2 regions of the Marichromatium purpuratum 984 genome follow, and region 2 is predicted to be linked to the other one. Evidence: predicted binding sites of a transcription regulator. Region 2 holds the regulator's gene; the other holds the start of a gene.
The links. The regulator FNR, encoded in region 2, switches genes on or off when oxygen is low (the NO sensors DNR and NnrR bind a similar motif). The targets are predictions, from matches to a motif close to TTGATNTANATCAA.
Positions count from the first base shown of each region.

Region 1: the regulator FNR is predicted to act here: its motif matches at 7,733-7,746, upstream of MARPU_RS13140 (phytoene desaturase).

Region 1 covers NZ_CP007031.1:3,014,819-3,029,454, forward strand. The annotation lists gene pufA (light-harvesting antenna LH1, alpha subunit) at 1-193, shown strand, start outside; gene MARPU_RS13115 (methyltransferase) at 771-1,889, shown strand; gene pufB (light-harvesting antenna LH1, beta subunit) at 2,405-2,584, shown strand; gene pufB (light-harvesting antenna LH1, beta subunit) at 2,750-2,893, shown strand; gene pufA (light-harvesting antenna LH1, alpha subunit) at 2,977-3,111, shown strand; gene MARPU_RS17750 (hypothetical protein) at 3,260-3,415, shown strand; gene MARPU_RS13130 (polyprenyl synthetase family protein) at 3,845-4,714, opposite strand; gene MARPU_RS13135 (phytoene/squalene synthase family protein) at 5,054-6,109, opposite strand; gene MARPU_RS13140 (phytoene desaturase) at 6,114-7,637, opposite strand; gene bchO (alpha/beta fold hydrolase BchO) at 7,831-8,721, opposite strand; gene MARPU_RS13150 (magnesium chelatase subunit D) at 8,869-10,689, opposite strand; gene bchI (magnesium chelatase ATPase subunit I) at 10,686-11,714, opposite strand; gene MARPU_RS13160 (Coenzyme F420 hydrogenase/dehydrogenase, beta subunit C-terminal domain) at 12,167-13,429, shown strand; gene MARPU_RS13165 (ABC transporter transmembrane domain-containing protein) at 13,437-14,636, opposite strand, start outside.
Region 2 covers NZ_CP007031.1:559,131-573,766, reverse strand. The annotation lists gene MARPU_RS02650 (ATP-binding protein) at 1-1,314, shown strand, start outside; gene MARPU_RS02645 (response regulator) at 1,311-1,742, shown strand; gene MARPU_RS02640 (EAL domain-containing protein) at 1,747-5,094, shown strand; gene truD (tRNA pseudouridine(13) synthase TruD) at 5,091-6,152, opposite strand; gene ispF (2-C-methyl-D-erythritol 2,4-cyclodiphosphate synthase) at 6,149-6,619, opposite strand; gene ispD (2-C-methyl-D-erythritol 4-phosphate cytidylyltransferase) at 6,690-7,400, opposite strand; gene ftsB (cell division protein FtsB) at 7,397-7,693, opposite strand; gene eno (phosphopyruvate hydratase) at 7,753-9,030, opposite strand; gene kdsA (3-deoxy-8-phosphooctulonate synthase) at 9,119-9,964, opposite strand; gene MARPU_RS02605 (CTP synthase) at 9,964-11,607, opposite strand; gene MARPU_RS02600 (sulfur globule family protein) at 11,868-12,281, shown strand; gene fnr (fumarate/nitrate reduction transcriptional regulator Fnr) at 12,485-13,243, shown strand; gene dnaQ (DNA polymerase III subunit epsilon) at 13,343-14,074, opposite strand; gene rnhA (ribonuclease HI) at 14,081-14,512, opposite strand; gene MARPU_RS02580 (class I SAM-dependent methyltransferase) at 14,505-14,636, opposite strand, start outside.

The sequences.
Region 1 (14,636 bases), 1.3 Mb from region 2:
TCCTGAGGATGACTGGAAGATCTGGACCGTGATCAACCCGGCCACCTGGATGGTGCCCTTCTTCGGCATCCTCTTCGTGCAGATGTGGATGATCCACAGCTACGCCCTATCGCTGCCGGGCTACGGCTTCAAGGATTCCGTGCGCGTTGCACAGCCTGCGGCTGTCGTTGCTCCTGCTCCCGAGTTCAAGTAAGAGCAGCGCACGTGTCCGACTACGGCTCCTACCCGCGCAGCGGATTGGGGCCGTAGCTAACTCCCTCCCCGCACGACCTCCCCTCTCGGTAACATTCAATTCCTCCTGTCGGTAGCATCATCCGGACATTCACCGGATGCTCCGCATGCACATTGCCTGATCGCTCAACGCAATGATTGAGTAACGCCCGGCAATACCCTCGCAAAACCTCACTGTTCACTGATCGCCGCCAATTTTTCATCACCGGCCGTCACCTCGATGAAGGCCCGAATGGTATATTTACGCGGCTGCAGAACCGATCTCGACGATTGCCCAGTTGGACCATTACGGACATGCCACGCAACGCCTCGTCACAACCTCGGGCGAGCAGCCGAACACCGACGGCGGGCTCGTCGTGACCCCCGCCGCCACCTCGCCCACCCACGACGCAGGTCGATGATTTCGAATCGGGCGTTCGTGTTCGCAGCTACCCCCCAGCAAACCGATCGTGACCGGGCCACGGACACGGCCGACGCAGCCCGCCGAGCGCGTCCGTCACGGACCGGATCCGATCGCAACAACCGAAGGTGAAATCATCGTGCAGTACTCACTCATCGATCGCCTACGCATCTGGCGTGATCGCAAACTCGCACAACCCGCGTTCCAGCGTTGGGCGGCGGACTCCTGGTTCACTCGTCGCGAGGCAGCGCGACGCGCGCGCGGGCTGTTCGACATCACCGCCGGCTTCATCTACTCCCAGATCCTCTACGCCTGCGTCAAACTCGACCTGTTCGACAAGCTCGCCGACGGACCGCAGTCTGCCGCCGAACTGGCCGACCACATGAAGATGGATGTCGAGGCCGCCGACCGACTACTGCGTGCCGCGGTCGCCATCGACTTGCTGGAGCGACGCGGGCCGGAGCGTTACGGGCTCGGCAAACTGGGTATCGCCATGCCGGGCAACCCCGGAATCGCGGCCATGGTGCGCCACCACCACATGCTCTATCACGACATCGACGATCCGCTGGCCCTGTTCCGCGGCGAACTCGAGGAGACCGAGACCGGTCACTACTGGTCCTACGCCGGCTCGCTCGATCCGGCGGCCGACGGCGAGGAGCGGATCGCCGAGTACACCACCCTGATGTCGACCTCCATCGGTTTCGTCGCCGAGGACGCCCTTGACGCCTATTCGCTCAAGGACCACAAGTGCCTGATGGATATCGGCGGCGGCGAGGGGCGCTTCGTCTCCAAGGTCGCGGAGCGTTGGCCACACCTCCAGCTCAAGCTGGTCGACCTGCCCGCCGTAGCCGAGCGCGCCACCAAGAACTTCGCCGAGCAGGGCATCGGCGATCGCGCCACCGCCCACGGCTGCAACGTCAAGAAGGGGGAGCTGCCCAAGGGAGCCGATGTCGTCACCCTGGTACGGGTGATCCTCGATCACAACCACGACGGCGCGATGGAGATTCTGCGCGCCGCGCGCTCCGCGCTGGAGCCCGGCGGTACTCTGCTGATCATCGAGCCGATGTCGGAGGCCCCGGGCGCCGAGCCAGTCGGTGACGCCTACTTCGGCCTCTATCTGCTCGCCATGGGTAGTGGCCGGACCCGCCCTCCACGGATGCTCAAACAGATGGTCGAAGAGGCCGGCTTCGGCGAGGCTCGCCTGGTTCGCACCCGTCGCCCGATCCAGACCCGCCTGCTCGTCGCTCGCGCGGTCTGATCCGAGAGGCATCGCGCCTCCTCTCCAGCCTTGCCAGCAGGCGGCTGGAGAGGCTGAAAAGAGGGGCCTGGAGAACTGTAAATTTAAATTGACATTCGCCTTAGTTAAGCTAGACTGACACTGCGATTGCGGGCAGCTCGCACCCTGCTCCACCAAGACAGGAGAGCAGCGCCCCAAACGTCATCGGAGAGAACTCAATCGCCCGAAGATCGACAATCGACAGTAGGCCTTCTTGGCACCGCAAACGTTCACATCTCGAGTCCATGGAACGGCTGCACTGCCCAGGGTGTCGCATGTCGTCTTCCGCGTATCCAGTCGAGTGATCCTGGTGTCGCCCACCCTCAAGGCGGAGCGGCCATCGGCGAGCACCATCCGACGACGAGCGAACGGATATACTTTGACGTGACACCGTCACTGTCACATTGACCAGAAAGCAGGCCGAGGGGCTTGTTAGGCTGGCAAGTATCGGGTGAGTACTCACCCAATGAGTACCGATCCGGCATCCCGATCGGTGCGTGAGTCTCGACAACGTCAAACAGAGGCAATACCTAATGGCTAACGAAAAGAGCGTTACCGGACTGACCGACGAAGAAGCACAAGAGTTCCACGGCTTTTTCATGCAGGGCATGTCCGGCTTCATCGGCGTCGCCGCCTTCGCACACCTGCTGGCATGGTTCTGGCGCCCCTGGCTGTAATGCCAACGACCGCGAGTACATGCTTATCCGCGTGTACTCGCGGTTCGCTGTTTCGGCAGCGATAAAACACGCATAAGCCCCGCGTGCGCCTGATGCGGCCTTTCGCCTTGAGGCGTCGAATCGGATAATTTCTTACGCGATCGATTAAATAAGTTGGAGATTTCCATGGCTAACGAGAAACAGCTAGCCGGCCTGACTGACGAAGAAGCACAAGAGTTTAACGGCTTCTTCATGCAAGGCATGTCCGCCTTCATCGGCGTCGCCGCATTCGCGCATCTGCTGGCTTGGTTCTGGCGTCCCTGGCTCTAAAGGCCTCCTCACTTTCAACTTCCATCCCAAACCGGACTAGGCGCTACTACGCCAACGTCCGCTGACTGCACTGGAGGCACCCCATGCACAAAGTCTGGATGATGTTCAATCCTCCGCTGATTCTGGCATCGCTGCTCGGCGGCCTGTTCCTGCTCGCGCTCTTCATTCACTTCGTGTTGCTGAGCACCGCAGAATTCAATTGGCTCACCGGCGCCTGATCGCGGCTGAGACAATCGCCCCTGTTACCCTTTCCAGGGAAACGTTCAGGGTGCCGAAGAAGTGGTACGAGTTCGGCTCGCCGCCGACTCGTACCATGAGGCACGACCCGGGTTCGATCCTCGATTAGTTGAAGACCGGTACCAGACCATGTACGAGCACCCGAAGCGCGCACCTACGCCCCCAACCTCCGTCGCCTTCCTGTTCCTGCCGCTGCTCTCGTTGCCGAGTACCCTCGTCGGCTTCGGTCAGCACATCCTCCCCGAACTCAACGAACTCCTCTCGAATCTCGCCCACACCGCCTGAAGCGACTCTTCGCATGGGCACCGAATCCTCCGTGCGAGAACTCTCTCCCTCGCATCGACACCGATAGCGCATCGCTCGCCGCCACGACCATTCGAGCTAGCCAGCCCACATCGCGCAGCAGGATCCTCGGCGCACGACACGGCGATCACACGCCCTCTCCTCCCCCGCACGACAGTCGACACCCGAGACACTCGGAGCAGAGACCGTGAGCCGCAGCCAGCGATGAACAATCGAGGCATGGGCGCACCACCCCCTTCACAGACACCATCCCGCAGGCCCGTCTGGCCGGGTGATCACCGCGATCGACCCGACCCGCTCACGGCGCTCTCGAAATCCAGCAGCACGATGACGCGCCGCCCAGAAACGACAACGCCCCTGTTGCCGCGGCTACAGCAACAGGGGCGTCGGACGCCGTCCGGGTAACGGGGATCAAGCAGCGCGTTGCGCCAGCCCCTTCGGCATGATGTTGCGCGCCTCGGCCATCAGCACTTCGGCCAGCTGATCCGAGCCTGGGCACGGTGGAATGGCGTCGACTGCACCCTTGACCAGCTGACGGAGACGGTCGACGGCACCGTCGACACCCAGCTCGCCAGCCGCACTGGGACGGTTGAGGACGGCGTCACGGCCGACCGGCTTGCCAACCTCCTGGGCGCTCGCGGCGACATCGCGCAGATCGTCGGCAACCTGGTAGGCCTCACCGATCCGGTCGCCGACCACACGCCACAGCTCGGCGTCCTGACCCGCGACCTGGGCACCAGCCGCGGTCGCCGCGGCGAACAGCGAACCGGTCTTGGCACGATGATAGTCCTCGACCGAGACGTGCGGCTCGCACTCCCAGGCCTGACCGGCGGTGATCCCGTGCGGCATCCCCACCGAGGCGCCCACGGTCAGCAACAGCGGCCCCAGACGCTCGGGCGTAGCGGTCAACTCGCGCGCCAGGTTCTCGAAGGCGAGAATGATCAGCGCATCACCGGCCAGCACCGCCAGGGGCTCACCGAAGGCACGATGCACCGAGGGGACACCGCGACGCATCGGCGAGTCATCGAAACAAGGCAGGTCGTCGTGCACCAACGAGGCGCAATGCAACAGCTCGATCGAAGCGGCAACGGCGTCAGCCGCCTTGTCGTCGCCATGACCACAGGCGGCGGCGACCGCCAGACACAGGCGTGGTCGCACGCGCGCGCCAGCGGGAAAGACGGCGTGACGCACCGCCTCGACCAGTCGCGGCGGACAACTCGGGACAGCCACCGTGTCTATGGCCTTGGTCAAGGCCTGCTCAATTCTTGTTGCGACACCCATCGGTGAACCCCCAGTAGCCGCTTCGTTATTGAATGAGTGTATGGCGCGTGAAAGCGCCGGTTACGATAATCAATCACTTGAGGAGCGTCAACGCGGCACGGAACTACCAGCGCTCGAATCCGTCTATAGGATTCATGCGGGCCATCGCAGAACGATCATCCACGGTGCCGACAGTCACGCGCTCGCGACGGGCGCGCATCACGCTCCCGTCTATCCAGTCATCTCCGGAAGACGCCTCTCGGCGCACCTCGGTAACGACACGACACAATCCATCTCGTACAGCACACGAACACCTGCCGTCGCTGACGCAGACGGACCCGCGCCCTCCGACCCCGCCGTTCAGCTCATCGCGCGCTGACGCTCGTCGACCAGCTCCAGCAGCTCCAGCACTCGCCCGACACCACTGTCGAAGGTATGGCGTTGCTTCTTCGGCTCGCCCTGCTCCGCCGCGGGATGGTTGACCACCGCCTCGACCAGATAGCGTGTCTCCTCCAGCGGCGGCGCATCGACCGCCGGCGTCTTGGTCAGGGTACGCCCGACGATGGGCGCGGCCAGGCCCAGCTTGCGCGGCACCGGCACCACCGCCCGTCGACTGATCGAGTCCAGCCCCTGACGCTCGACCTGACGGCCGATCTCGGCATAGAGATAGCGCGCAGCGTTGATCCCCGCGCGGCAGCCGAACGACAGCCCACCGATCCCGGCGTCGGCACGCTCGTAGAGTTCATCGGCGAGCCGCAGCATGCGATTGATCACCGAGGCGAGCGCGTCGTTGAAGACCGGATCCTTCAACCACTCATCGGGCTCCAGGCCTGCCTCGCGCATCCACGACAGCGGCAGATAGATGCGCCCGTTGCGCGCATCCTCACCGACATCACGACAGATGTTGGTCAACTGCATCGCCACACCCAGATCACAGGCACGCGCCACCAGCTCGGGGGAGCGGGCGCCCATCAGGGTGGCCATCATCGCACCCACGGTACCGGCGACACGCGCCGAGTAGTCGTAGACGCCGGAGATGTCCTCGAAACGACGCCCGTCGGCGTCCCACTCGAAGCCCTCCAGCAATGCCTCGAGCAGCGTCTTCGAAATGCCGTAGCGCAGCACGACGTCGGAGAGGGTGCGATCGGCCGGATCGTCGAACGGTCGACCGTCGTAGACCAGATCGAGGCGTTCGCGCAACTCGGCGAGCGCCCGCGCCTGCGCGCCCGGCTCGTCGGGGGCGCAGTCGATCGCGTCGTCGGCGATGCGGCAGAACGCATAGAGTGCGGTCGCCGGTTCGCGGAAACGTTGTGGCAGCAGGAAGGAGGCCGCGTAGAAGGAACGCGACCCCCCGCGTAGAAGCTCGCGACAGGCGGCGAGATCCGCCGCCGAGGCACGAGCCGGCGCTTCGGTCATGGTGTTAGACATAGCTAGTCGCATCAGGAACCACCGTATCGAGCACACGGGCGGAAGAGATGACGCCGGGGATCCCGGCCCCTGGATGAGTGCCCGCACCAACGAGATAGAGGCCGTCGACCTCCTCGCTCTTGTTGTGCGGACGGAACCACGCGCTCTGGGTGAGGGTCGGCTCGAAGCTGAACCCGGCACCGAGATAGGAGTTGAGCCGATCCTGGAAGTCCTGCGGCGTCGTGACCAACGAGGTCGCGATCTGGTCCTCCAGTCCAGGCAACACGGAATCGCTGAGGTAGCGGGCGATCTTCGCCCGGTACTCCTCGGCCACCGTGGCCCAGTCGGTGCCGCTACCGAGGTGCGGCACGGGCGACAGGGCGTAGAAGGTATCGCAGCCCTCAGGGGCGAGACTCGGGTCGGTCGCCGTGGGCCGGTAGAGATAGAGGCTGAAGTCCTCGGCCAGTCGCTTGTTCTCGAAGATGTCCTGGATCAGCTCGCGATAACGCGGGCCGAGCAGGATGGTGTGGTGCTTGACGTCGGGGTACTGGCGCTTGGTGCCGAAGTACCAGACGAACAGACCGGCGGAGAACTTGGAATCCTCGACCTTGCGGTCGGTCCAGCGGCGGCGCACCGTCGCCGGCAGCAGACGGCGATAGGTGTTGGCCGCATCGGCATTGGAGACGACGATGTCGGCGGCGATCTCCTCACCCGAGGTCAGGCGCACGCCGGTGGCGCGACGCCGCGAGTCGACCATGATCTGCTCGACCTCGGCCTTGTAGCGGATCTCGCTGCCCTGCCCCTCGACCAGGTCGACCATGCCACGCACCAGGGCGCCGGTCCCACCCATCACCGAGTGCACACCCCACTTGCGCTCCAGGAAGGAGATCAGGGTATAGATCGAGGTGACCTTGAAGGGGTTGCCACCGACGAGCAGCGGGTGGAAGGAGAGCACCTGACGGATGTAGGGGTCCTTGATGTACTTCGAGACCATGCCGTAGACGGTGCGGTAGCTCTGCTTGAGCGCCATCTCCGGCACGATCTTGGCCATGTCGGTCCAGGAGGTGAAGGGGATGTGCGCGAGGTCCTCGAAGCCGACCTTGAACACTCCCTCGCTGTACTTCATGAAGCGGTCGTAACCCTCGACGTCGTCCGGCGAGTACTGCGCGATCTGCGCCTTCACCGCCTCCGGATCGCCGCTGTAGTCGAACACCTTGCCGTCATCGAAACGGATCCGGTAGAAGGGATCCATCAAGCGCAGGTCGATGTCGTCGGAGAACTTGCGTCCGCACAGCGACCACAGCTCCTCGAGCAGGAAGGGAGCGGTGACGATAGTCGGACCGGCATCGAAAGCGAAGCCATCGCGATGATGTACGTAGGCACGCCCACCAGGGGCATCGAGACGCTCGAGGACGGTGACGCGATAACCGCGCGCAGCCAGCCGGATCGATGCGGCGAGACCGCCGAATCCACTACCGATGACGACCGCGTGAGGCTTCTTCTGATTCGTGGTGTTGACGGAAACCTTGGAGTCCATGAGTGTCAAGTCTACGTTACCAAAATATGTGTCATTTTAAGTTGACAGTATAGCAGGATGCTTGCCGCGTCTACCCCCGAGGCACACCGGAAACCTTGACAGGCATCAGCGCACTCGGCGAAACCCAGCCAACTGTCGACCACCCGGCGGGACGAGCCAGAAGGCGCCCACGACGCCCTCGCGCGCACCGCGTTCAGAGCCCCTGGCGCGCGGCGATATCGAGCACCAGGGCACCCACCGCCAGGGGACGTTCCTCATGCGCGAGATGGCCGAGTCCCGGCAGCTCGACCAGCTCCGCGTCGGGCGCGAGCGTGCGCACTCGCTCGGCCTCGCGCGGCGAGACGGTCCGGTCGCCCTCGCCGACGACCAGGAACAACGGAGGCCTCAGCTCGGACAGTCCACGCTCGATCAGCGACAGATCCCAATTGGCCATCATCGACAGGGTCGCGCGGACATGCCCGGTGTCGCCGACGAGACGGCGATAGAGGTCGACCCCGCGTGCCTCGAGCACCGACCCGGTGCTCGCCACCATGCCCTCGACCGCCTTGCGATCGAGCGCGTGCCAGGAGAGAAAGCGCGAGATCATCGGTGTCGTGGCGAACAGGCGTGCGGTCGGCGAGAAGACGTGGCCCGGCAGCCCGCGCCAGGGCAGCAACGCACCGTTGAGACTGATCAGCGCCCGTGGCGCGAGCCCCCCGGTGAGTGCCGCGCGCGTCAGGATCGCGGCGCCGGCCGAATGCCCCAGCACGAGCGCCGGCGACATCCGCAGACACGCGAGCAGTTCGACCAGGGCCTCGGCCATGCCGGGAAGCGACATGCGCGCATAGGGCAGCGGCGCGCTGAAACCGTGCCCCGGCAGATCGGGCGCGACCAGGGTGAAGCGCTCCGCCAGCAGCGGGGCCAGATCACGCCAGGAGTGGGTGGCCGCGCCGGTACCGTGCACCAGCAGCAACACCGGCCCCCGCCCCATCACCTGGACGTGCCAGCGCACCCCGGCGGCGGAGACGAAACGACTGTGCTCGTGATTCGGCCAGCTCGTACCGTCACGCGCCCAGTCGAGCCGCTTGGCCATGGCAAACCTCATCGTTCGAACACCTCCTGTCGGATGCAATCCATACACGGACACCACCCCGGCACGGCTGGGTGCCGGAGACGAGGCAACCCCTGCTCGACGCCCCAACGCGACGACGCCACCCCGAGGGTGGCGTCGTCGCTGCGGCCTGTCGTCACCTCAGCCGGTCGCCGCGCGAACCGCCTGGTTCAACGCACCGGCATCGGCGTGCGGCAGCGGCAGGTAACGCGCACCCATCTCGGCGGCGAGTTCGCGTCCCTGCTGCTGCGGCCGTGGCGAGGTGTCGATCACCATGGCGCTCATCTCCTGCGCCCGCACCGCCCGCGCCGCGGCCTTGGCCTCGTCGAAGGCGCGCGCCCGACCACCGGCGCCGTCGCGCGCCACGTTGGCGCGACCATCGGTCATCAGGATCAGGATCGGGGTGCCGCCACGACGCTGGATCGAGTCGGCCATCATCATCCCCAGATCGATCCCCGAGGCCAGCGGTGTACCGCCGCCACCGGGCAGACCGGCGAGGGTGCGCTTGGCACGCACCAGCGAGCGGGTCGGCGGCAGCAACACCTCGGCGCCCTTGCCGCGGAAGGCGATCAGGGCCACCTGGTCACGGCGCACATAGCAGTCGGCCAGCAGCATCTCGACCGCACCCTTGGCCTCGGCCAGACGGTGCAGCGCCGAGGAGCCCGAGGCGTCGACCATGAAGATGGTCGTGGTCTCGGAGCGGTGCTTGAAGCGGGTGATGCGGAAGTCGTCCTGACGCACCTCGATGCGCGAGGACTCGATGCCGCGGCGTGCCCGCTCCTCACGCCGCAACCGCTGCCAGGGCGCAGCGGCGCGCAGGGTCTCGACGACGTTGAGCTTGAGCCCGGCACGCAACTCGCCGCGCAGCACCCCGGCCGGCCGACCGCGGGTCGGCGCGTTCTGCACCGCACCGGCCTTGCCGGTGGCGCGCGAGCGCGAGCGACGCAGGGTGCCGAGCTGGAGCTGCGAGAGCAGGTCGGCGGGGATCGCCGCCTTGGCCGCGTCGAGCACGGTGTCCTCGAGTTCCTGCGGCTCTTGCTGCTGCTCCTCGGACTGGTTCTGCTCCTGCTCCTCGGGCTCTTCCGGCGGTGGCGGCGGCTCCTCGGGCGGCTGCTCCTCGCTCGGCGGCAGCTGGGTGGCACGCGGCGCCAGCACCAGACGCGCGGCGACGGCCAGGTCCTCGGCCTCCACCTGCTCGCGGCCCTCGAGCGCCGCCGAGGCGCAGGCGACCCGACAGGCGAATAGCGATGCACGCAGCGAGGGGATACCGAGCGCCAGCGCGGTACCGCACAGCGCCTCGAGCTGCGCCTCGTCGAGGGTCAGCCCGGCGAGACGCGCACGCGCCTGTACCACGTCCTCGGGATCGTAGTCGCAGGCGATCGCCTCGTGGACACGGATGTGGGTGAGATCGACGTGGAAGGCGAGACGATCGAGCAGCGCATTGAGCAGCCCCTCGTCCTCGCCCACACCCTCGTCGAGCGCCACCACCGCGAAGCGCGACGGGGTACGCATCGCCAGACCATCGCGTTCGAGCACCACCTCGCCCGAGTCGAAGGCCATGGTCAGTCGCGCGGCGGTATGGGCCGAGATGCGCTCGGCCATCGCCAGCTCCACCAGACCACCATCGGCCTCCACCAGCAGGCCACGTTCGGCGATCGGGCGCCCGGCGTTGAGGGTCGCGGCCAAATCGAGGCCACCGAGCAGGCGGCCGTCGGAGACGTGCAGCGGGATGCGGCGATGCGGCGCCTCGGGCGGCTGCAGATCGCGCATCAGGCTCAGCCACTGCTCGCGCACCGGGCCGGCGAGGGCCCGCAGCGCGACGCCGCCGGTCCCGACCGGATCGACGCTCATCAGGGCCGCAGCCAGTACCGCATCATCCCACGCGGAGAGGCCCGCCCCGGCCGGGGGCGGACCCGCCTCGACGCCTCGATCGGCGGCGGGATTCGCGGCGGTCATGTTCATTCCCCGAACAGTTCCGCCACGGCGCGCTCGACCCGGCTGGTGGAACCGGACTCATCGAGCGGGTCACGACGCAGACGGTGACGCAGCGCCGAGGTGGCGACCTCCTTGAGGTGGCTGTCGAGGACCTCGGTATCGCCCTGCAGCGCAGCCAGACCACGCGCGGCGCGGATCAGGGTAAGCTCGCCGCGCAGCCCGTCGGTGCCGAGCTTCATGCACAGCTCGCCGGCGCGCTCGAGGGTCGCATCCGGCACCTCGACGTTGGGCAGCAGCTCGCGCGCCTTCTGGATCTGGCGACGCACCTTGCCGTCCTGGCGCTTCCACTTCTCGACGAAGGCATTGGGGTCGCGCTCGAAGGCATCGCGCAGTCGCACCACCTTCATCCGGGTGGGCAGGTCCTGCGGGGTCTTGACCTCGACGGAGAGACCGAAGCGGTCCTGCAGCTGCGGGCGCAGCTCGCCCTCCTCGGGGTTACCGGAGCCGACGAGCACGAAGCGCGCCGGGTGGCGGACGCTCAGGCCCTCGCGCTCGACCAGGTTCTGCCCCGAGGCGGCAACGTCGAGCAGCGAGTCGACCAGATGGTCCTCGAGCAGGTTGACCTCGTCGATGTAGAGGAAGCCGCGATGGGCACGCGCCAGCAGACCCGGCTCGAAGGCCTTCTCGCCCTTGGTCAGGGCGCGCTCAAGGTCGAGGGCGCCGATCACGCGGTCCTCGGTGGCGCCGAGCGGCAGATCGACCACCGGCACCGGCACCTGACGACTCTTCAGCGTCCGGCCCGCGGCACGCTTGGCGCGGCAATCCTCACACAGGGCGTCATCGCTGGCCTCGGGATCGCACTGATAGGTGCAATCGACGGCGCGCATCTTCGGCAGCAGGGCGGCCAGGCCACGGATCGCGGTGGACTTGCCGGTGCCGCGGTCACCGAATACCAGTACACCGCCGATCGAGGGATCGATGGCAGCGATCAATAAGGAGCGTTTCATCTCCTCCTGGGCGACAACGGCGGAAAACGGGAACGGGATGGGCATAACGCTGCAAACCTTGTTGCTTAGTCTGTTCGGCGCAAACGGCCTGATGGAGCGGACACGCCCAAGACCGTCGCGCACGCAGGCGCTTGCTGGACGTTGTCCCGATGAACCATGGAGCCGGTCGCGCGGCGCGCAGCCCGCCCCAAGCCTTATTCGATCAAGTTCGCGACCCTAGCGCCCCTGCTCGACCGTGGTCAAGCCGACGGGGTCAATCACCGATGAGAATGGCGCAATGGGGTTGCCCTTTCCATGACCGGGGCCGATGGACTGCGCGCAACCATTTGCGGCAGACTGCACGCCGCCCACGGCGGTCCCCCGACGACCGTCCTCCAAGCCACTCCGGGCAACGCCCGGCGCAGACCGACGCGCGCGGCGTGCCCATCGACCACGAGGAGATCCAGCATGCCGATCCGTCATCCCGCAGCCAGCCACCAGCCGCACGAGGCGCAGCGATGAATCAGTCCGCCGCACCCGTCGCCGAGGGCCCGTCCAAGGGCATGGGTCAGATCTCGCTACTCAGCAACGACGACCGACTCAAGGGTCGCCCCCGTCTGTGCAGCGACTGCGGGCTGTGCGACAGCGCACTCAAGCCACAGATGACCCAGGCGTGCATGTTCGTCAACAACCAGACCGACGCCATCGAGCAGCGTCTGTTCGGTCGCAGCCGTGGCGACGGCGACGAGCTGCTGTTCGGCTGCTACCGCGCCACCTATGCCGCGCGCATGCGCGCCCCGCGCCCCGGCGCGCAGTGGAGCGGCATGGTCACCACCCTCGGCGCGCGCCTGCTCGAACGCGGCGAGGTCGAGGCGGTGATCACCACCGCCGCCGCACCCGGCACCCGCTTCAAGGCCCAGCCGATCCTCGCCCGCACCCCCGAAGAGGTGCTCGCCACCGCCGGCAACAAGCCCAGCCTGTCGCCCAATCTCGGCTTGCTCGATCTGGTGCGCGAACAGGGCATCAAGCGCCTGGCCTTCATCGGCACCGGTTGTCAGGTGCACGCGCTGCGCGCGATCGAGGCCGAACTCGGGCTCGAGGCGCTGTACGTGATCGGCATCCCCTGCAGCGACAACGTCTCCTACCCCGATCTCGAATACTTCCTCGAGCAGATCTCGCGCTCGCCCGCGACCGTGGTCCATCACGAGTTCATGCAGGACTTCAGCCTCTGGCTGCGTCACGAGGACGGCACCGTCGAGCGGGTCAACTACATCGACTTTCCGATGGACAAGCTCCACGGCATCTTTCCCTCGGCCTGTCTGTCCTGCTTCGACTACCCCAACGCGCTGAGCGACCTGACCATCGGCTACATGGGCGCGGAGTTGGGCTGGCAGTGGGTGATGGCGCGCACCGAGCGCGGCGAGCAGATGTTCGAGATGCTGCGCCCCGACCTCGAGTTCGGCACCCTCACCGAAGGCGGCGACCGCACCCGCGGCATGCCGCGCTTCATGGAGCGGCTCAACCACCCGCCCGGCACCGGGCGTCCGCCGCTGCTCATCCGTAAGCTGGTGGTCTGGCTGCAGCGCAACCGTGGCCCCCGCGGGCTGGAGTTCGCCCGCGCGGTGATCGAGATGAAGCTGCTGCGCAACCTCAACCACGTGCGCAGCAAGTTCGAGCGTCAGGAATCGCGGGTGGTGCCGGGTTTCGTCTATCGCGCCCTCGCCCCCTACGCCGAGCACTATCGCGAACTGTTCGACCGCGACCTGGCCCCGCGCGACTGACCCCGGCTCAGACGACCGGCGCCGCGCGCGCCGGCGTCGGCTCCTGGAACTGCAGCGCGGCCAGTCGCGCATAGAGCCCACCCTCGGCGATCAGCGTCTCATGGCGCCCGGCGGCGACGATCCGCCCACCGTCGACCACCAGGATGCGGTCGACGTTGCGCACCGTCGCCAACCGGTGGGCGATGACGATGCTGGTGCGCCCGCGCATCAACTCCTCGAGTGCATCCTGCACCAGACGCTCGCTCTCGGCATCGAGCGCGCTGGTCGCCTCGTCGAGCAGCAGCAGCGCCGGGTCGCGCAGGATGGTACGGGCGATGGCGATCCGCTGACGCTCGCCGCCGGAGAGCTGTACTCCGCGCTCGCCGAGATCGGTGTCGAAGCCCTGCGGCAGACGATCGAGGAACTCGGCCGCATGCGCCGCCTCTGCGGCGCGCCGCACCTCGGCGTCGGTCGCCGACTCCATGCCGTAGCGGATGTTCTCCCAGGCGCTGGCGGCGAAGATCACCGGATCCTGCGGCACCAGCGCGATCCGCCCGCGCAGCTCGCGCGGATCGAGCGCGCGCAGATCCACGCCATCGAAGCGCACGGCCCCGGCGGCAGGATCGTAGAAGCGCAGCAGCAGCTGGAACAGGGTCGACTTGCCCGCCCCCGAGTGTCCCACCAGGGCCACCCGTTCGCCCGGGCGCACCACCACCGACAGCGCCTCCAGCGCCGCGGTGTCTGGACGCGACGGATAGCAGAAGCGCACGTCGTCGAAACGGACCTCGCCACGCGTCGGCCGAGGCAGCGTCACCGGATCGTTCGGCGCGGCGATCGCCGGACGCGCCTCGAGCAGCTCCATCAACCGCTCGCTGGCCCCGGCGCCGCGCAGCAACTGCCCGGCCAGCTCGCTGAGCGAGCCGACCGAACCGGCCACCAGGATGGCGTAGAACAGGAAGGCCGAGAGTTCACCGCCACTGAGAGTGCCGTCGAGCACCTGATGGCCACCGATCCACAACACCACGCCGATCGCGCCGAAGGTCAGCAGAGTGGCGATACCGGAGAGCAGCGCGCTGGTCAGCGAGCGCCGACGCGCCACCTCGAAGGCCGACTCCACCTGCTCGCCATAACGACGCCGATCGATCGGTTCGTGACCACAGGCCTGCACGGTGCGGATGCCGTGGATCACCTCGTCGACATAGGCGGCGACATCGGCCACCCGGTCCTG
Region 2 (14,636 bases):
CCCGAGGTCTTTCGGCGCGCGCCGGTGAGCGCAACGGTGGCGCTGCCCAATCTCACCTGGGAACTTGCGGCCATTCCCCGCGAGGGCTGGAACCCGGCCTCGCCGGCCCGCTGGCTGATCCGTCTCGGCGGCCTCGTTACCGCACTCGTCACCGGTGGACTGCTGCACCTGCTGCTGCAGAGCACGCGACGCCGCATCAACAGTGAGGGGCGGTTGCGTGCATTGCTCGACAACCTCCCCGACCTGGTGTGGCTGAAGGACCCGCACGGCGTCTATCTGGTCTGCAACCCCCGGTTCGAGTCCTTCTTCGGCGCCTCCGAGCACGAGATCATCGGCCGTACCGATGCCGATTTCGTCGCCCCGGAGCTGGCGCGATTCTTCCGCGAGCAGGATCAGGCCGCACTCGTCGCCGGTCGCGCCAGACGCAACGACGAGTGGATCACCTTCGCCAGCGACGGTCACCGAGAACTCGCCGAAACCATCAAGACCCCAGTCTACGATGCCGCCGGGCAGCTCCTCGGCGTCCTCGGCATCGCCCGCGACATCACCGAGCGCCAACGCCAGCAAGACGAGATCCGCCGGCTCAACGCCGAACTCGAGTCACGGGTGGCAGCCCGCACCGAGGAGTTGGCCGCGCTCAACCGTGAACTCGAGACCTTCACCTACTCCGTCTCCCACGACCTCAAGGCGCCGCTGCGCGGCATCGACGGTTACAGCCAGCTGCTCATCGAGCAACATGGCACCGAACTCTCGCCCGAGGCCGCCACCTTCACCGCCAACATCCGCCGTGGCGTCGAGCAGATGCGCGCGCTCATCGACGATCTGCTGACCTACTCGCGGATGGAGCGTCAGGCACTGGCCGGACGCCGCGTCGAACTCAGCGCGGTGATCGAGACGGTGCTCGCCGAGCGACACGCTCTGATCGTCGAGCGCGACATCGAACTCGCGGTCGATGTCTCCGAACTCACCGTCAGGGCCGACCCCGACGGGCTGCGGATCATCCTCCGCAACCTCGTCGACAACGCCATCAAGTTCAGCCGCGACGCCACCCCACGACCACGCCTCCGGATTCTCGCCAAGGATCAGGGCAGACGGGTCATAATGGCAGTCTCGGACAACGGCATCGGCTTCGACATGCGTTTCCACGACCGACTGTTCGAGGTCTTCCAGCGCCTGCACCGCGCCGAGGACTATCCGGGCACCGGAGTCGGTCTGGGGATCGTGCTCAAGGCCGCGCAACGCATGGGCGTGCGGGTCTGGGCCGAGAGCAGTCCCGGGCATGGTGCAACCTTCTATCTGGAGCTGTCACGATGAGTGCCGGACCGCACTGCTCGATGCTGCTGGTCGAGGACGACCCGGTCGATCTCGATCTCATCCTGCGCGCGCTCGCCCCCCACATCGAATCCGACGGGATCGGCATCGCGCGCGACGGCGAGCAGGTGCTGGCCTGGGTCGAACACTGGGAGCACGGCACCCATCCCCCGCCACAGCTGATCCTGCTCGATCTCAAGCTGCCGGGGATCGGCGGGCTCGAAGTCCTGAGACGACTGCGGGGCAGCGAGCCCGGGCGCCTGATCCCGGTGGTGGTGCTCACCTCGTCGGACGAACCACGCGATATCCAGGCCGCCTACGACCTCGGCGCCAACTCCTATATCGTCAAGCCGATCAACTACGAGCGCTTTCTCGAAGGCCTGCATCAGATCAACCGCTATTGGTGCCGCACCAATAGACCCCCAAGCTAGGATCATGGATATCCTCTATGTCGAAGACGACGTCACCGACCTCGAACTGACACGCCAGCAGCTGGCCTGTACAGCCCCCCAGGTCGGGGTCGATCATGCGGCAACGCTCGCCGAAGCCAGGGAACGGCTGTACCACCCGGAGCGCTACCAGCTGGTACTGCTCGACCTCGGGCTGCCGGATGGCTCGGGGCTGGAGCTGCTCGACTGGATCCGTGAACGGCGCCTCCCCCTGGCCGTGGTCGTGCTCACCGGCGCGGGCGATGCCGGCAGCGCGGCCGACGCACTCCAGGCCGGCGCCGACGACTACCTGATCAAGGATGAGATCGAGGCGGACGAACTCCCCGCTCGGCTCGCCCGTGCCTGGCGCCGCTTCCGCAGCGCCGAGGCGCGCCACGGGCACGGACTGCGCGTCCTCTATGCCGAGCGCAACACCGACGACGCCGACCTCACCGTCCGCCATCTCACCCGTCACGCCCCCCACATCCATCTGACTCTGGTCGGCAGCGCCGAGGAGGCACTCGATCACCTGCCGGGCACCGCCGAGGACACCTCGACCTTCGACGTACTGCTGCTCGACTACCGTCTTCCCGGTCTGGACGCCCTGGAGGCACTCAAGCAACTGCGCGACGACCGCAACCTCGCGCTGCCGGTGGTGATCGTCTCCGGGCAGGGGGGCGAGCGCGTGGTCGCGCGCGCGCTGCAGCTCGGGGTCGACGCCTATGTCCTCAAGCAGCCCGGCTATCTCCATCAGCTCACCGCCACGCTCGAGCGCATCGCCCACCAGGCCGAGCTGGCCCGCGAACGCGCCGCGCTGCGCCAGACCTCGACCCATCTCGGGTTGATGCTCGAGGCCAGCCCGGTGGTGCTCTATACCCTGCGCATCGAGCAGCACCGCCCTCGTCCGACCTGGGTCAGCGACAACATCACCGCCCTGCTCGGGTTCACGCGCGACGAGACGATGCGCCCCGACTGGTGGCTGCGCCAGATCCATCACGACGACCGCGAGTCGGTCGAGCGCGCCCTCGGTCAGCTCGTCAACCGCGGACAGCTCAGGCAGCAGTACCGGCTGTTCGACCGTGACGGTGGCATGCGCTGGATCGAGGACGAACTGCGCATTCTCGGACACGAGAGCCCGGCGCACACCGAGGCGATCGGCGCCTGGCGCGATATCAGCGACAGCAAGCATGCCGAGCACTTCCACGAGACCCGCATGGCGGTACTCGACGGCCTGCTCGACGACCGCGCGCTCCCCGAACTGCTCGGCGAGATCGCCACCCGGCTCGAGCAGGCCGAACCCAGACTGCGGGTCTCGGTGGTGGTACGCGACCCCGTCAACAAACGGCTGCGCAGCTTCGCCGCGCCGCACCTCGCACCGGTACTCAATGCCGCGCTCGAGGACTGTGCGCCCGAACGAACCCCGTTCGCCCCCACGCTGCGTGACACCACCCCGGCACTGGTCGCCGACATCGCCAAACATCCCGCCTGGCAGCAGTACCTCGAACAACATCAGGCGGCCGGACTCCGCGCCTGCTGGTCCTTTCCCTTTCACGACGACACTGGCGAGGCGCTGGGCATACTCGTCGTCTATCGCACCACTCCCGGTCTCCCCGACGCCGCCACCCAGGCGCATATCGCCGAGTTCGGCCAGCTCGCCGCGCTGGCGGTGACCCGGGCGCGCACCACCAACGCACTGCGCCAATCGGCCGCGGTCCTGGCGAGCGCCCGCGAGGGCGTGGTGGTCACCGACCTCAGACCCCGAATCCTGTCGATCAACCCTGCCTACACCCAGATCACCGGCTACAGCGCCGAGGAGGTCATCGGTCGCAACCCCAACCTGTTGCGCTCCGAGCGCCAGGGTCGCGCCTTCTATCAGCAATTGTGGGCCTGCCTGCTCGAACAGGGACACTGGCAAGGCGAGATCTGGAACCGCATCAAGAGCGGCGAGGTGCGCCCGGTACTGCTGTCGATCAGCCTGGTCACCGATACCGCCGGCAATCCCGAGCGCTATGTCGGGGTGATGACCGACCTCAGCCAACTCAGACACTCGGAGGCGGCGCGCGAACGTCTGGCGCACTTCGACCCACTCACCGGACTGCCCAATCGACTGCTGCTGCAGTCGCGACTCAGCCACGCCCTCGAGCGCGCTCAGCGTCACGGTCACTACATCGCCGTGCTGCTGATCGATCTCGACCGCTTCAAGCACATCAACAACAGCCTCGGTCACCCTGCCGGCGACAACCTGCTCGAACTCCTGGCGCACCGTTTCGCGACCCGGCTGCGCGAGGGCGACACCCTCGGGCGACTCGGCGGCGACGAGTTCCTGGTGGTGCTCGAGCGGCTGCACCAGCCACGTCAGGCCGCGGGCGTCGCCCGCGACTTGCTCGAGCTGTTGCGACGACCGATCACCCTGCCCGGCGATCACGAGATCCATGTCGGCGCCAGTATCGGCATCGGGGTCTACCCGCAGGACGGCAGCTCGGCCAGCGAGCTGATCCAGCACGCCGAGGTCGCGCTCTATCAGGTCAAGGCGCAGGGACGCGGCAACTATGGCTTCCATACCCCGGAGTTGAGCGCCCAGGCCGCCGAGCGACTCGAGCTGGAGGCACGGCTGCGTCAGGCCCTGGGAAACGAGGAGTTCCTGCTCCACTTCCAGCCACAGTTCGACTGTGTCAGCGGCGCGTTGATCGGCTGCGAGGCACTGGTGCGCTGGAACACGCCCGACCAGGGGTTGGTACCACCGACGCGCTTCATTCCCCTGGCCGAGGAGACCGGACTGATCCTGCCCCTCGGCGACTGGGTGCTGCGCACCGCCTGCCGTCAGGGAATGTGCTGGCTCGACGCCGGGCTGGTCCTCGAGACCATCGCGGTCAACCTCTCGGCGCGCCAGCTGCTGCAACCCGACTGTGTCGATTGCATCGAGCAGGCGCTCACCGCGACCGGCTGGCCGGCGCACCGGCTCAAGCTCGAACTCACCGAGAGCATGCTGATGGGGGAAGGCGACGAGGTCGAGCAGCGTCTCCAGGCACTACGCGCGCTCGGCATCCGTCTGTCGATCGACGACTTCGGCACCGGCTACTCGTCGCTGGCCTATCTGCGTCGCTTCGCCATCGACGAACTCAAGATCGACCGCAGCTTCGTGCGCGACATCCCGGCACAGCGCGACGACATGGAGATCGCCGCCACCATCATCGCGATGGCGCGCAACCTGAAACTGCGGGTGATCGCCGAAGGCGTCGAAACCGAGGCGCAGCTGGAATTCCTGCGCGAGCGGGGATGCGAGGCCTATCAGGGCTATCTGTGTGCCCCGCCGCTCACCCCGGAGGCCTTCGCCGCACGCTTCGGGCCGCGCTAGTCGACGGTGGCCCAATCATCGAGCAGTTCGCGCAACACCGCCGTGGCATAGGCCCCGGCGGGCAGCTCGAAGGTGAGGCGCACACCGCCGTCGAGCTGTTCGGCGACGAGGTCGAACACCGGCAGACGCAGCGCGCGCCGCTCCTGCGCCAGCCCCGCCGCCGCCAGCCCCTCGGGCCAGCCGGGGAAGGCGGTGGCCACCGCTTGCTCACGCGCCAACACCTCGCCCCGGCTCGGCGGCGCGCCCTCGCCCCACAGCGGGCCGGTGGGGTGGACGTCGAGTCGGGCACAGCGCGTCAGCAGCGTTTCATCGACGGTCTCGACGGCGAAGTGCGAGTTGCAGCCATCGAGCTGCAGACGATCCCCATCGAGCGGTCGATCCCAGCAGTCGTCGGCCACCCGCCCGGCGAGCGTCTCGTTGAACAGCTGCGAGCGTGCCGCCGACAGCCACAGCCCGCGCACATGACGCGACACCCGAGGCACCGGCGCGCCGCTGAACAGCGCATGGGCCTGGGCGAGGTTGCCACCGTCGCGCCCGAAGCGCTGCTCACCGAAGTAGTTGGGCACGCCGCGCGCGCCGATCGCCGCGACCCGCTCGGCCAGGGCCTCGGGGTCGGGGGCGAGGTCGCGCATCAGGAGACGGAAGCGGTTGCCGACCAGCGCGCCGCGCCGCAGCTTGCGCCGATGGGCGTGGACCTCCAGCACCTCGATGCCGTCGGTGGCAAGCGCCGACCAGTCCGGCTCGCCGGCACGCGGGCGCGGCAGCGAGAACCACTGCCAGGTGACCGCGTGACGGTCCTTGAGCCCGGCATAGCCGACCGCCGAGACCGCCACCCCGGCGCAGGCGGCCAGCCGCCGCGCCACCCACTCGGTATTAGCCTCGCGCTTGCGCACCCACAGCAGCAGGTGCTCGCCGTCACCGTCGGGCTCGAAGGCGAGCCGCTCCTCGACCTGGAAGTCCTCCGGTTCGACCCGCAGCCGACCGCGCCCGAGCGGCGCGCCATAGGCGCGCGGCAACTGCGCGAAGGGGGTGTGCCCGGGCAGCGGCGGCTGGCTCATTCGACCAGCAGCACCGAGGCCGAGGCGGCGATGCCCTCGCCGCGACCGGTGAAGCCCATCTGCTCCATGGTGGTGGCCTTGACGTTGACCCGCGCCGGTTCACACTGCAGGTCCCCGGCGAGCACCTCGCGCATGGTGTCGATATAGGGCGCGAGCTTGGGCTGCTGGGCGATCAGCGTCATGTCGGCGTTGTGCACCCGCAGGCCGCGCTCGTGCAGGCTGGCGATCACCCGGCGCAGCAGGATGCGGCTGTCGATCCCGGCATAGGCCTGATCGTTGTCGGGGAAATGACGACCGATGTCGCCGAGCCCGGCGGCGCCGAGCAGGGCATCGCACAGCGCATGAATCAGCACGTCGCCGTCGGAGTGGGCGGTCAGTCCCAGCTCGTGGGGAATCTCCACACCACCGAGCACCAGTCGGCATCCGGGGGCGAAACGATGGGCATCGAAACCCTGACCAATCAACATGGAACGCATTCTCCGAAGGCAGGTTGAAGGAAGCCGGGGCCTATCCGTCGCCCCGGTACAGCGGTTGTTCTCAGTCGAGACGCCCCTGCTGCTGCAGATGGAAACGGGCCAGCGCCAGATCCTCGGGACGGGTGATCTTGAGGTTGTCCGACTGGCCCTCGAGCAGCCGCGGGGCCTGCCCCAGGCGCTCGATCGCCGAGGCCTCGTCGGTGACCAGCGCGCCCTCGGCGAGCGCCTGACGCAGTGCCTGACGCAGCGTCCCGAGGCGGAACATCTGCGGGGTGAAGGCGTGCCACAGGGCGCTGCGCTCAACGGTGGTCTCGATCCGACCCTCCGCACCGGCGCGCTTCATGGTGTCGCGCACCTGCACCGCGAGAATGCCGCCGACCGGATCATCGGCCAGCCCCTCGAGCATGGCGTCGAGATCCGAGCGGCGCAGACAGGGGCGCGCGGCATCGTGCACCAGCACCCAGTCGTCTTCGGCGGCCTGTCCGCTCAGCGCCTCGAGCCCGTTGAGCACCGAATTGCAGCGCTCCGCGCCACCCGGCGCGCGGATCACCCGGGGATGGGTGGCGTAACGGGTCTCGGGCCAATAGGGGTCGGCGGGATCGACGGCGACCACCACACCGGCGATGGCGGGGTGCTCGACGAAGCACTCGAGGGTGTGTTCGATCACCGTCCGGTCGGCGAGATCGAGATATTGCTTGGGGATGGCGCTCCCCATCCGTCGGCCGACGCCGGCGGCGGGGATCACTGCCCAGAAGGCGGGTTTGGCGGTCAATGCGGGGGCTCCACGGAGGGGCGAGGTTCGATCACCTGCAGGAAGGTCTCCCCGGGCCTGATCATGCCGAGTTCGGCGCGGGCGCGCTCCTCGAGCGCTTCGAGCCCGCTGCCGAGATCGACCACCTCGGCGCGCAGCTTGGCGTTGCGTGCGCCGAGGCGCTCGAGTTCGACACGCTGCGCGGCGATCTCCTGGCGCAGCGCGGCGAGTTCGGCCTGGCTCCCGTCACCGACCCACAGCCGGTAGTGGAGCGCCAACAGCACGAACACCAGCAACGCGATCAGCAGGCGCATGGATGAGGTGCTCGAGAACGGCGGCCCGGGGCAGGCTCAGCGACGACCGGGGGCGTCGTTCACAGCCATTTGAAGGCGTCGCGACCGGCGTAAGCGGCCTCGTCGCCGAGCTGGTCCTCGATGCGCATCAGCTGGTTGTACTTGGCGATGCGATCGGAGCGCGACAGCGAGCCGGTCTTGATCTGACCGGTGCCGGCGGCGACCACCAGGTCGGCGATGGTGGTGTCCTCGGTCTCGCCGGAGCGGTGCGAGACCACGGCGGTATAACCGGCGGCGTGCGCCATGGCGATCGCCTCGAGGGTCTCGGTGAGGGTGCCGATCTGGTTGACCTTGATCAGGATCGAGTTGGCGATGCCCTTGTCGATGCCCTCGCGCAGGATCTTGGTGTTGGTGACGAAGAGGTCGTCGCCGACGATCTGCACCCGCGCGCCGAGCCGCTCGGTGAGCGTCTTCCAGCCGTCCCAGTCGCCCTCGGCGAGACCGTCCTCGATGCTGAGGATCGGGTAACGATCGACCCAGGACTCGAGCAGGTCGACCATGCCCTCGGCATCGAGGGTGCGGCCCTCGCCCTTGAGGTGGTACTGGCCGTCCTCGTAGAACTCGGAGGCGGCGACGTCGAGCGCCAGGAAGATGTCCTCGCCGGCCTTGTAGCCGGCCTTCTCGATCGCCTCGAGGATGACCTCGATGGCCGCCTCGTTGGACGCCAGGTCGGGGGCGAAGCCGCCCTCGTCGCCGACGCTGGTGGCCAGACCACGGGCATGCAGCACCGACTTGAGCGCGTGGAAGATCTCGGCGCCGTAGCGCACCGCCTCGCGGATGCTCGTGGCACCCACCGGCATGATCATGAACTCCTGGAAATCGACGCTGTTGTCGGCGTGCTCACCGCCGTTGATGATGTTCATCATCGGCACCGGCAGCCGGTAGGGACCGCTCGAGATCGAGCGGAACAGCGCCACCGCCTTCTCCTGCGCGGCGGCATGGGCATTGGCCAGCGACACACCGAGCAGGGCATTGGCGCCGAGCCGGCCCTTGTTGTCGGTACCGTCGAGCGCGAGCATGCGGCGATCGAGCGCCTGCTGATCGAGCACGTCCATGCCGATCAGCGCCTCGCGCAGCTCGCCCTGGATGTTGGCCACTGCGGTCAACACGCCCTTGCCGCAGAAGCGATCGGTCTCGCCGTCGCGCAGCTCCAAGGCCTCGCGCGAGCCGGTGGAAGCACCCGAGGGCACGATGGCGCGACCGATGGCGCCGTCGGCGGTGATCACATCGGCCTCGACGGTCGGATTGCCTCGGGAGTCCATTACCTCGCGGGCACGGACGTCGACGATCTCGGACATGCTTCGATTCTCCTGAGAAATTGGGGTCGATGGTGAATTCTGGGCTGTCGCGCCACAAAGGGGAAGGGCCGCACGCACGGCCCTGCCCTCAGCTCGACGGGGATTCGGCACACTCGATCAGACCGGCACGCTTGACCACGCCGTCGAGTTCGACCAGGGTCTCGAGCAACGCCTGCATGCGTTCCAGCGGCCAGGCATTGGGGCCGTCGCTGAGCGCCTGATCGGGGTCCGGGTGGGTCTCCATGAACAGCCCGGAGACGCCGGCGGCCACCGCCGCGCGCGCCAGCACCGGCACGAACTCGCGCTGACCGCCGGAACTCGTGCCCTGACCACCGGGAAGCTGCACCGAGTGGGTGGCATCGAACACCACCGGACACCCGGTCTCGCGCATCACCGCCAGGGCCCGCATGTCCGAGACCAGGTTGTTGTAGCCGAAGGAGACGCCGCGCTCGCAGACCATGATCTGCTGGTTACCGGTGTCACGGGCCTTGTCGACCACGTGCTTCATGTCCCAGGGGGCGAGGAACTGCCCCTTCTTGAGATTGACCGGCTTGCCCTGCGCGGCCACGGCGCGGATGAAGTTGGTCTGACGGCAGAGGAAGGCGGGGGTCTGGAGCACGTCGACCACCGCCGCGACCTCGTCGAGCGGGGTGTCCTCATGCACGTCGGTGAGCACCGCCACGCCGATACGCTGGCGCACCGCCTCGAGGATCTGCAACCCCCGTTCGATGCCCGGCCCACGGAAGCTGCCGAGCGAGGAGCGGTTGGCCTTGTCGAACGAAGACTTGTAGACGAAGGGGATACCGAGCGCGTCGGTGATCTCCTTGAGCCGTCCGGCCGTCTCCTCGGCCAGCCCCGCGCTCTCGATCACGCAGGGGCCGGCGATGAGGAACAGCGGCCGATCCGCTCCGACCTCGAAGTGCGCCAGGCGCATCAGTCGTCCCGCCCGCCGGTGAGCTGGCGCTGCTTGAGCGCCGCCTCGACGAAGCCACGGAACAGCGGGTGGCCGTCACGCGGGGTCGAGGTGAACTCGGGGTGGAACTGACAGGCGATGAACCAGGGGTGGTCGGGGATCTCGACGATCTCGACCAGCCGGTTGTCGAGCGACCAGCCGGAGAAGCGCATCCCCGCGTCCTTCATCTGGTTGAGGTAGCGGTTGTTGAACTCGTAGCGATGACGATGACGCTCGCGCACCTGCGGCTCACCGTAGACGCTGCGCGCCAGGCTGCCCGGCTCGAGCCGACAGTTCTGCCCGCCGAGACGCATGGTGCCGCCGAGATCGCCGTCGGCGTCGCGGGTCTCGACCCGCCCCTGGTCGTCGCGCCACTCGGTGATCAGGCCGATCACCGGGTGCGGGGTCTTGGGATCGAACTCGGTGCTGTGCGCATCCTCGAGACCGACCAGGTCGCGAGCGTACTCGATCACCGCCACCTGCATGCCGAGACAGATGCCGAGATAGGGCACGCGGTTCTCGCGGGCATAGCGCACCGTGGCGATCTTGCCCTCGACGCCGCGCTCGCCGAAGCCGCCCGGCACCAGGATGGCGTCGAGCCCCTCGAGACATTCGGTGCCCTCGCGCTCGACCCGCTCGGAGTCGACATAGACCACCTCGACCTTGGTCGAGGTGTGGACCCCGGCGTGGGCCAGCGACTCGGAGAGCGACTTGTAGGCCTCGGTCAGGTCCATGTACTTGCCGACCATGCCGATACGCACCGCGTGCTCGGGCTTGTCGAAGCCGTCGAGTACCCGATCCCACTCGCCGAGATCGGCCTCGGGCACGTCGAGCCGGAACTGGCGCACCACCAGGGTGTCGAGTTCCTGGGCGTGGAGCAGACGCGGGATGCGGTAGATGTTGTCGGCGTCCACCGCCGAGATCACCGCCGCCACGTCGACGTTGGTGAACAGCGCGATCTTGCGCCGCTCGTCCTCGGGCAGCAGGTGCTCGGCGCGACACAGCAGGATGTCGGGCTGGATGCCGATCGAGCGCAGTTCCTTGACCGAGTGCTGGGTCGGCTTGGTCTTGATCTCGCCGGCGGTGCGGATGTAGGGCACCAGGGTGAGATGCATGAACAGCGCGTTCTCGCGTCCCTCTTCGACGCGCATCTGACGAATCGCCTCGAGGAAGGGCAGCGACTCGATGTCGCCCACGGTACCGCCGATCTCGACCATCGCGATATCGGCACCCTCGGCGCCGAGCCGGATGCTCTGCTTGATCTCGTCGGTGATGTGCGGGATGACCTGCACGGTGCGGCCCAGATACTCGCCGCGGCGCTCCTTGCGCAGCACGCTCTCGTAGATCTGGCCGGTGGTGAAGTTGTTGTTGCGCCCCATGCGGGTGCGCAGGAAACGCTCGTAATGGCCCAGATCGAGATCGGTCTCGGCCCCATCGTCGGTCACATAGACCTCACCGTGCTGAAACGGGCTCATGGTGCCCGGATCGACGTTGATGTAGGGGTCGAGCTTGATCATCGTGACCTTCAGGCCACGCGCCTCGAGGAGTGCGCCGAGCGATGCCGAGGAAATGCCTTTTCCCAGCGATGAGACGACACCGCCGGTGATGAAAATATACTTTGTCATATGGAAGCAGGAGGGAGTCGAGGGCGGTCGCCCGAATGCCCGCACAAACTACCAAAATCGCGTCCTCGGCTCAATCCGAGGCGTGTCATGGGTTGCCGGCCCCGACTCAACGTACACGATTCGCCGCCCCGCTCACCTTCACAAAGCCAAGCGTGCCGCGTATATTCCGCTTGCGCCTCGTCTCGGAGACCGACGCGCCCCTCCGCCCAAGCGGGCGGACCACACACGGCTGAAGCATTTCAATAGTCAGGAGTGGCAATATGCATAAGCTTGCGAAAGTGATCGGTATCGCCGCCATCAGCGGTACCGCTGCCTTCTCGATGAACACCGCCCAGGCATGGTGGGGCGGCCCCGGTTGGGGTGGCTACGGGCCGGGCTACGGCTCCGGCTGGGGCGACTGGTTCAACGACATGTTCGGAGACGGCTGGGGCGACTTCAACATGAACATGAGCGGCGGCGGACGTGGCTGGGGTCGTGGGCGCGGCTGGGGCCGTGGCTACGGCTACGGCTATGACCACCCCTACTACGGCGGGTACGGTCCCTACGGCTATGGCGCGCCTTACGGCTACGGCGCCCCTTACGGCTATGGCGCGCCCTACTACGGCGGCGCCCCCTATGCGCCCTACGGCGCACCGGCCGCGCCGGCGGCCCCCGCGGAGAGCAGCGCCAAGTAATCCGCGGCTGCGCCCAGCGCAGCGCCGACAAGAAGCCGCGCCAGTCCTGGCGCGGCTTTTTTGTGGGCAATCGTCGCCATTACGGGTACGCCGAGACGTTAACCGGCTTGTAATCCGAGATGGTTCCGGTTAAAAAGAGGATATTTGATCCAGATCAATACGGTCACCCAATCAGAGGGCGGCCGGCGGAAAGGTGTGTTGTCGTGAGCCAGCGAAAAGTGGTTTCGTTAGAGACGATTCGAGTCGCATGCAAGAATTGCACACTCTCATCCCTGTGCCTGCCCGTTGGGCTGACACAGGAGGACGTCGAGCGCCTCGACGACATCGTCAAGCGCACGCGTCCGCTGCATCGGGGTGACTTCCTGTTTCGCGACGGCGACCGTTTCCGTTCGCTCTACGTGGTCAAGACCGGCTCGGTGAAGACCTTCGCCCCCAGCCCCGAGGGCGGCGAACAGGTGCTCGGCTTTCACCTGCCCGGCGAGATCATCGGTCTCGACGCCATCGACAAGGACGAGCACGCTTGCTCGGCCAAGGTGCTCGAGACCTCGGCGATCTGCGAGATCCCCTTCCAGCGGCTCGAGGAACTCACCTGCTCCATCCCCAGCCTGCAGCATCAGATGTACCGGCTGCTGAGCAAGGAGATCGGGCACGATACCGACATGCTGCTGCTGCTCGGCAAGAAGAACGCCGAGGAGCGTCTCGCCGCCTTCCTGCTCAGCCTCTCGCAACGCCTGCACAAGCGCGGACTGTCGCCTTCCGACTTCTATCTCAGCATGTCGCGCCACGAGATCGGCAACTATCTCGGACTCGCGGTGGAGACCGTCAGCCGGCTGTTCACCCGCTTCCAGGACGACGGCCTGATGCGCGTCGACCGCAAGCACATCGAATTGCTCGACCTGCCCGCGCTCGAGGCCCTGGTCGGCGGCAACGGTCAGGGCCGACGCCAGAACCAGCAGCGCTGAGCGCACCGCATCGCTGCATCCTCAGGGGCGCGCAGGTCGCCTCCCCCGAGACGCGAGGGGCGAACACGGCTCACGCCCCAGCATTCGGCACACCGCAGCTCAACCCGGCTCGCGCAACCACAGACAGCCCTCGGCGCTGGCCTTGTCGATCGCCTCGAGCCGGGCCGCGTGCGCCCCGAGCGCGCGCCCATCGGCTCGCACCACTCGCAACGGCGGACGCTCGGCGCTGATCCGGCCATGCTCGCCGGTCGCGCCCTGGGCGCCCTCGCCCACCGTCTCGACCTCACCGAGCCCGAGTTTCACCTGTCCACCAGTCATCGCCAGATAGACATCGGCGAGGATCTCGGCGTCGAGCAGGGCGCCGTGCAGGTCGCGCTGCGAGTTGTCGACGTCGTAGCGCTTGCACAGCGCATCGAGGCTGTTGCGCTGCCCCGGATGGAGGCGGCGCGCCATCATCAGGGTGTCGGTGACCGAGCACAGCGCTTCGATGCGCGGCGCCTCCGGCTGCCACAGCCGCAGCTCGTGGTCGAGGAAGCCGACATCGAAGGCGGCGTTGTGGATGATCAGCTCGGCGCCGCGCACGTAATCGAGAAAGGCCTCGGCCAGCTCGCCGAAGCGTGGCTTGTCGGCGAGGAAGTCGTTGGTGATGCCGTGCACCTCGACCGCACCGGCATCGATCTCGCGATCGGGCTGGAGATAGCGATGGAAGTTGTTGCGGGTCAGGCGTCGGTCGATCAGCTCCACACAGCCGATCTCGATGATGCGATGCCCGTCCTGCGGATCGAGACCCGTAGTCTCGGTATCGAGCACGATTTGACGTGTCTGCTGCATGGCCGGCTACCTCGGAATGCCCTGATTGGCGAGCTGATCGGCGCGCTCGTTGCCCGGGTGCCCGGCATGCCCCTTGACCCAGTGCCAGCGCACCTGATGATCGGCGAGCGCGGCGTCGAGCCGCTCCCACAGGTCGCGGTTCTTCACCGGCTGGCGACTGGCGGTGCGCCAGCCGTTGCGCTTCCAGCGCGGCATCCACTCGCCCACCCCGCGCTTGACGTACTGCGAGTCGGTGGTGATCTCGATCTCGCTCGACCGCTTGAGCGACTCCAGCGCCATGATCACCGCCATCAACTCCATGCGATTGTTGGTGGTCTCGCGCTCGCCGCCGCAGAGGCTCTTCTCGGCCTCGCCCCAGCACAGCAGCACCCCCCAGCCACCAGGGCCGGGATTGCCCTTGCAGGCACCATCGGTATAGGCGTGCACCGCCTCAGACATTTGGATTCCTCCGCGCGGTCGGCTCGACCCGTCCCGGCAACAATTGTCGACGGCCACGCCACGACGAGCGCAGCGGAATGAGTGTCGATACCCGCTTGACCGCTCGCAGCACATAGACCCCGCC